3 regions of the Colwellia sp. M166 genome follow, and region 3 is predicted to be linked to each of the others. Evidence: riboswitches for the same ligand, from Rfam matches in the RefSeq annotation. Region 3 holds a riboswitch; each other region holds the start of a gene.

Region 1 (2,276 bases), 1.4 Mb from region 3:
GAAGGGTCAACGGGCGGTGGCGGTGATGCTACAGGTGGTAGTGCCTCAGTAACTGATATCACAGTTGCACGTCGCGCATGGACTTATTACACCATTGATGTACCTGCAGGCATGGCAACACTTGATTTCAATATGAGTGGTGGCACTGGTGATGCAGATATGTACATTCGCCGTGGTGCACAACCAACAACTTCAACTTATGACTGTCGCCCTTATAAAAGTGGTAACACAGAAGCATGCCCATTTACTAACCCAATAGCCGACACCTGGCATATAGGTATCTATGGGTACGTTGCGGCAAGTGGTGTGAGCTTAGACGTAACATACAACCCATAAAGATATAGAAATAACCCCAAACTAGACTCCCAACTAGATTGTAACTAGGGAAGATATTAATTTATCTTCCCTTTTTTTTATCCGTCAACTTGGTCAATCACTCGCCTCGCCTCTGCTGATTTTATCAATAAATACATACGCCAAATTAAAGATAATTTTTTCAATTTATACCGGCAGTGTTATAGTCCTGGTAATTTATTATTAGGTGCTTGTTACTTACTTTTAGTGGGTAAGTTCAGGAGAATAGGGAAATTGGTGAAAATCCAGTACGTGCCCAACGCTGTAATGACGTATTAGTTTGAAAATATCGCAGAGCAATCTTATGCGCTTGCGCAATACCCTTAGGTTTAAAACCGATATTAAAGCCACTGGCAATAAATGCTGGGAAGGTATCAAACTTTAATTTATTTTATCTAAATTTATGTCTTAGTCAGAAGACCTGCCCAATAATGCCAACAAAGTGGAAGGCCGACCGCTTTTAAAGTCCAAGAAGGGGAATATTTTGGATTTATTCAATAACAACACCGCGCAGCCAAGAGCGACGCATCAATTTAATGAACAAGAGCAATATGGCTTATATAAATCAATTTTTAACCGCAGAGATGTTAGAGGGCAATTTCTAGCCACGGAAATTCCAAATGATGTACTAAGCAGGATACTATATGCTGCCCACCATGCGCCATCTGTTGGTTTTATGCAGCCTTGGAACTTCATTGTTATACAATGTCCTGAAGTAAAAACTAAAATACATCAAAGTTTTACCCTTGCTCATCAAGAAGCACAAACAATGTTTGAAGCAAGTAAGCAAGAAAAATATAAGAACTTAAAGCTTGAAGGCATTATTGAGTCACCTATCAATATCTGTATTACTTGCGATCGAAACCGAACAGGCAAAACAGTTATTGGCAGAACTCATATGAAAGAAATGGATTTATATAGCTCGGTATGTGCGGTACAAAACTTTTGGCTTGCTGCTCGTGCGGAAGGTTTAGGCGTTGGCTGGGTTTCAATTCTGCATCATGACACCTTAAAAGCAACACTCGCTTTGCCTGATTCTGTCGTACCAATCGCTTATTTGTGCCTTGGTTATGTTAGTCATTTTCAGAAAAAACCAGAGCTAGAGTCTGCAAACTGGTTACCCAGAAGACCTATTGACGAGTTGGTTAATTTTAATGGTTGGGGCCAAGAGGCTCGAAATGAAAGCGAACAAGCATTAATTAAAGCATTAAAATCAAATCAAGCATTTCCACAATCGTTTCACCCTTAAAAAATAAAGTGTGGCTCTAATTAAGTTCAGCTCAAATAATAGAAGCGTTTATAAACAAACGCTTCTATTTCTACCGTTGTTTTTAGCTTGGTATAAAGCGGTATCAGCCTGTTCAAACAATGCGGTCCAATTAAGCTCATCTTGTCGTTGAGCAATACCAATCGATACTGATATTTTAGGCAAGTAGGCTTTAGAGTCCCTTTGCATTAACTTTAATTGCGATATTGCCAGTCTAATTTTTTCAGCCACTTCATGTGCTTGTGTCATGGTTTTATTAACCATTACAACCACAAACTCTTCACCACCAAAGCGCACAGCAATATCTTGATCTGAGATGGTCGCTTTAATGACTTTAGCAATACGCTGAATCACCTTATCACCAATAAAATGACCAAACTGATCATTTACACTTTTAAAATGATCAATATCAATAGCTAATGAAGAATGAACCTGCTCTATATCGAGTTCTTGTAGCTTCATATCACAGCCTCGGCGATTATATAGCCCTGTTAAAGAGTCAACAATAGCTTCATGACGCGCGGCTTCCAGTTTAGACTTGAGAAAATTAACCTCACCACAAGCTCTAGTTAACTCTAGAGATAAATCACCATGCTGTTGTTGAGATGTCGTTATACTGCTCATTAAAAATGCCACAATACTTTGCATGGACTTA
Region 2 (2,276 bases), 2.3 Mb from region 3:
GCTAACATAGCCGCAGCGGTACAAATAAAACCATCAACAATAATCAGCATATTATTCTCTGCGGCCGCCAGCATCGCTGCAGTTATTTGTACTAGTTCAAAGCCACCGATACAGCGTAAAATTGCCTTTGCATCAACTAAGTTTTCAGCATGCAATGCCAAAGCTTGTTCAATAACTTGTTGCTTCTTCTTAACCACATCATCAGAAACACCGGTACCACGACCAACCACATCGCTGACAGGCACTTTCATTATTGCCGCCATAATGGCTGATGCAATAGTGGTATTGCCAATGCCCATTTCACCAAAGGCCACAATATTACAACCACTCGCTTTAATTTTGTTGATGTGTTGCAGTGCAAACGAAAAGCCCTGTTCGACTTGAGCCTCAGTCATTGCAGCTTGCTGGTTGATTGCCTGTGTTATATAACCTAAACGCTGATTAATAACCGGTAAAGATGCTGCAGGGGGATGTAGAATACCCGCATCAACAACACTCAGTTGCCAACCGAATTGTCGGCAAAGTACATTGATAGCCGCTCCACCATTGGCAAAGTTAGCCACCATTTGGCTAGTAACGTCACTTGGCGCAATAGAAACACCTTCGCTAGCAATACCATGATCGCCGGCAAATACCGTTAAATGGGGAGAGACAAGTTGTAACTTGTGCTGGGTGTCAGTTGGGTCATCGTTGAGAATATTATTTTTGGTGTCAGCTATCGTGCTTATTAGCTGTATTTGTGCAATTTGTTTAGCAAGTAATTCAAGATCGCCTAATGCACCTAATGGCTTGGTTTTACCATCGATTTTTGCTTGAATTTTTTCTGAATGTTCACAACTAACCGCTTGGATCTCAAACATGACATTACCTAAATCAGACCGTACTAAATAAAAAATTGTTAGTGGATCGGTATATGATGATTAACGTCGATAGTATTAGGGGGTTTTTGGGAGCAAATCTATTTTCATCAGTGATATCGTCACCAATAAAAAATTGATAGTGTCTCGAGTAACCCGCTCGACGTAGCAATTAATGTTCATATTCATCTGGTATCCTGACTTACAGCATCTAGATATATCCCTTCCCAATGATTTTCTTTCGAAAATGTTTAGTGGTTAATATATCGCTCTGTTTACAGTTGCGGGTACAGTTGTGGACTTTCACCACATTCCCAGCCTCACGAATTTAAATGCTTTTAAGCAGCTTAAAAAAGTGTATTTGAATATGACATTATTTAATTATTGCCGCGATTATCGACAGCTAGGGGAAAATAGCAAGGTTTATTTTTATATCAGATAGTTCATAAAGTAATAAAAACGATAAAAATCAATCTATTGCTATAGAGTGCCAATTAACTTTCATACTAAAGGACTAAAATATTAGGGGCATATAATCGCGCAATTAAAGCATTAATTTAGACCAAGCTTTACCTTCGTTATCAATGAAAACTTGCAGATGAATTAAGCTGCCATAAGGCACATCCAAGTTGGTCATATGATAAGTACCTGGAATAGGCAGCCCTAATACTTTAGCCAGTAGATATCGAATAACACCACCATGACTCAACACTAAAGTATTTAATGAGTCCGCTTTTTCGAGTTCGCTTTGGCACAATTGCGAGAGTAAATTTTGCCAGAAGTTATCAACGCGCTCCATAAAACTTTCCATAGACTCACCGTTGGGCGGTTGGCATTGCCAGGGATCTTGCCAAAAATCGCCTAAGGTTAACGTTGTTTCTGCTGCGGTTGTTTCAGCTTCCTGTGTTAATTGCCACAACGCTTGATAAGGTTTACCGTCCCAATCACCAAAGTTCATTTCTTGTAATTCGGTCAACACCTGCAATGAAAGCTCATGTTGTTGGCAATATTGTGTGGCAAATTCTCGACACCGAACCAACGGCGAGCTATAACAATTTGAAATTTTAGGTAAATTTTTTGTGGCATTAATAAGTTGTTGCTTGCCAATATCGGATAGCGCAATATCAGTACGACCGCAAAGGATGCCGCTTTGTACAAGCTCGCCATGGCGTAACAAATAAACATTAAATACTGACAAGCTACTCTTCCTATTTTTAGCCTCGCTATTGCCGACAGTTTAGCAAAAAAGCTTGTGCTATTAATATGATAAATATTTTTATGTATACCCATGACGCTTCAAGATACATAATTTAAGTTTGAATTATCATCGGTATAAACAACAAAAAATTGATCTTTATCGCCCACCTTTTGGTAAGCTAAAAATATCTCAGTTAATATCTGCCCCATAACTATGCCAAA
Region 3 (2,276 bases):
TCCGTCATCGAGGTCAATATACGGTAGCTTTTGCCCTTGATTGTTTTACTGATTAATCTCGCTTTAATCGTTTCAGGAACATCGGGAAAGTTTTTTTGTGCATGCTTGGTTGTTTTCAATTCAATGATATGATCATTTTTACCCGCGCTAGAGATGATTTCATACTGTAAGTCGGGCCTTGCTGGTATCAGCCAGTGCCTCATACTCCCAGTTTGGTGCCAACGATTTAACAGGCCTAAAGAATAATATCCTTTATCAAACATAGTTAGTGAATTATCTGGTGTACGTTCAATTAAACGCTCAGCTAATTTCATCTCATTGGTTTTATAGTTATCAAACTCGCTACTGAGTAGTTGATGGCTGGTCAATTCCATATGACAGACCATGCGTATTTGAGGAAAGGCTGTATCACCATATTGGTTGCTACCAGAAGAGAATGCTTTACGATTGTCAGGCGTGTCGGCTGTTCGCCACACAACACCGTCAACCGCTAATAGATTCAAACCATTCCATGTTTCGAATGACTGTTGCTTATACATTGATTGAGCAGATTTATTGAAAACCTGTTTAACGGCGTCATCACCTAACCTTTGTCTCGCTTGTACCATTGCACTTGGAGCAACGAGTTGGTTTTTGCCAGGTAGCATGATATCTAGCTTATTGGCGATATTCCAAACCGATTCTTTTCGAAATAATGCCATGCCAATGACTGACCACAAAACAGCCTCAAGCGGTAACCTTCGCTTACGAACGGTAGCAATCCCTGCTTGTTGAAAGCCTTGTTCAATGATTTCAGGGTCAAGAATTTCTGATAATTTTTCAAAGGTATGGTATCGGTTGCTTTCTTCAAGTGTTGCTTGCAGTGCTTGTTCTATATTCACAAAAAAAATCCGTAGTTAGTTTCCTAACTACGGATTTTGCATGATCGTTTGGATCGGTCAACAGGTCATTTTCTTAACTGATCGGCATTGAGCATTAGCTCCTTTTTTATTATCCGCCCTGACCCGCCCTTCATGTTGCTTGACGATTTTCGTTGTAAAGCGGCATACTTAACCGTAAAATCAGCTTCATATTGTATGATATCTTTAACCAAGTATTTGATGATCATAGATCAACTTTAGGTTAATTTATAGGGAACATGGTTAAAGGCCGTGACTGTACCCGCAACTGTAAATAGCTTTATTATTCAAAGTTATAAGTCAGGACACCTAGTATCAAAATTTGTAATAACACTAATAATGTTAACACCGTGCGGGAATACACGTGAGTTACACTGTCTAAAAGACCTTCGTATCCTATTTTCAGCACCCGAATAAATAACATTATCCCCGACAAACTTTTGCGTTAACGTTTAGGTAGCAATGAAAACATACTTAGGAACATTATCCAATATTCACCAGATGTTAATATTAGGCTATTTTTGATGTCAAAATTACTCAGTGTTAAAGCAGTATCTTGGACAGTTGACAAACAAGTGATCCTGAACAACATTACTTTTGATATTAACCGTGGCGATATTATTGGCATAATAGGACCCAATGGTGCAGGTAAAACTTCGTTGCTTAAGTGTTTATTAAATCAGTATAAAAACTGGCAAGGGTGTATAAAGCTAAAAAATAAAAGTATCCGTCAATATAAACCACATGAATTAGCACAAACCTTTGCTTTAGTGGTACAAAAATCACCTCCTATATTTGATTTAAAAGTTTATGACGTAGTAAGAATGGGCTTACTGCCCTATAAAGCGCTATTTGCTCGTGACAACGACGTTGATAAAAAAGAAATTCTGCTAGCGTTAGACAAAGTAGGTTTAGCAACGAGCAAAAATAAATTCTTCAATACTTTATCTGGCGGTGAACAACAACGAGTATTGATTGCTAAAGCTTTGGTACAGAAAGCCAAAATATTAGTATTAGATGAACCCACTAATCATTTAGACATATTCTATCAACATCAAATATTACAATTAATTAAGGCTTTAAATATTACCGTGATCATGACCATACATGATCTCAATCTTGCAGCACAGTACTGCAATAGATTACTACTCTTAGATAAAGGTGATTTAGTCAGTAACAGTAGCGTTGATAAGGTGCTAACGCCTGATGTCTTAACAAGTGTTTTTGGTTTACCTTGCCATCGAGATGACGCTCAACATAGTGGCATCCCGCGAGTCTATTTTTACCCTGCACCTGACGCAACGTTCAGCCACAAACCCAATTTATCCCGTAACAATATCGGTAAGCTTTCGTGAATATTTTTCGTACTATTAAAGG

What was found. A riboswitch is a leader RNA that binds a small molecule or an ion and turns the genes downstream of it on or off. The one in region 3 is predicted to bind cobalamin.
Region 1: another riboswitch for cobalamin. It lies ahead of bluB (5,6-dimethylbenzimidazole synthase); the one in region 3 lies ahead of FGD67_RS04765 (ABC transporter ATP-binding protein).
Region 2: another riboswitch for cobalamin. It lies ahead of cobT (nicotinate-nucleotide--dimethylbenzimidazole phosphoribosyltransferase); the one in region 3 lies ahead of FGD67_RS04765 (ABC transporter ATP-binding protein).

What each region holds. Positions count from the first base shown of each region.
Region 1 covers NZ_CP040755.1:4,532,363-4,534,638, reverse strand. The annotation lists gene FGD67_RS20430 (S8 family serine peptidase) at 1-336, shown strand, start outside; cobalamin riboswitch at 523-798, shown strand; gene bluB (5,6-dimethylbenzimidazole synthase) at 839-1,603, shown strand; gene FGD67_RS20420 (GGDEF domain-containing protein) at 1,652-2,276, opposite strand, start outside.
Region 2 covers NZ_CP040755.1:3,371,385-3,373,660, reverse strand. The annotation lists gene cobT (nicotinate-nucleotide--dimethylbenzimidazole phosphoribosyltransferase) at 1-860, opposite strand, end outside; cobalamin riboswitch at 1,027-1,223, opposite strand; gene FGD67_RS15185 (histidine phosphatase family protein) at 1,402-2,055, opposite strand.
Region 3 covers NZ_CP040755.1:1,043,206-1,045,481, forward strand. The annotation lists gene FGD67_RS04760 (IS4 family transposase) at 1-881, opposite strand, end outside; cobalamin riboswitch at 1,085-1,231, shown strand; gene FGD67_RS04765 (ABC transporter ATP-binding protein) at 1,424-2,254, shown strand; gene FGD67_RS04770 (FecCD family ABC transporter permease) at 2,251-2,276, shown strand, end outside.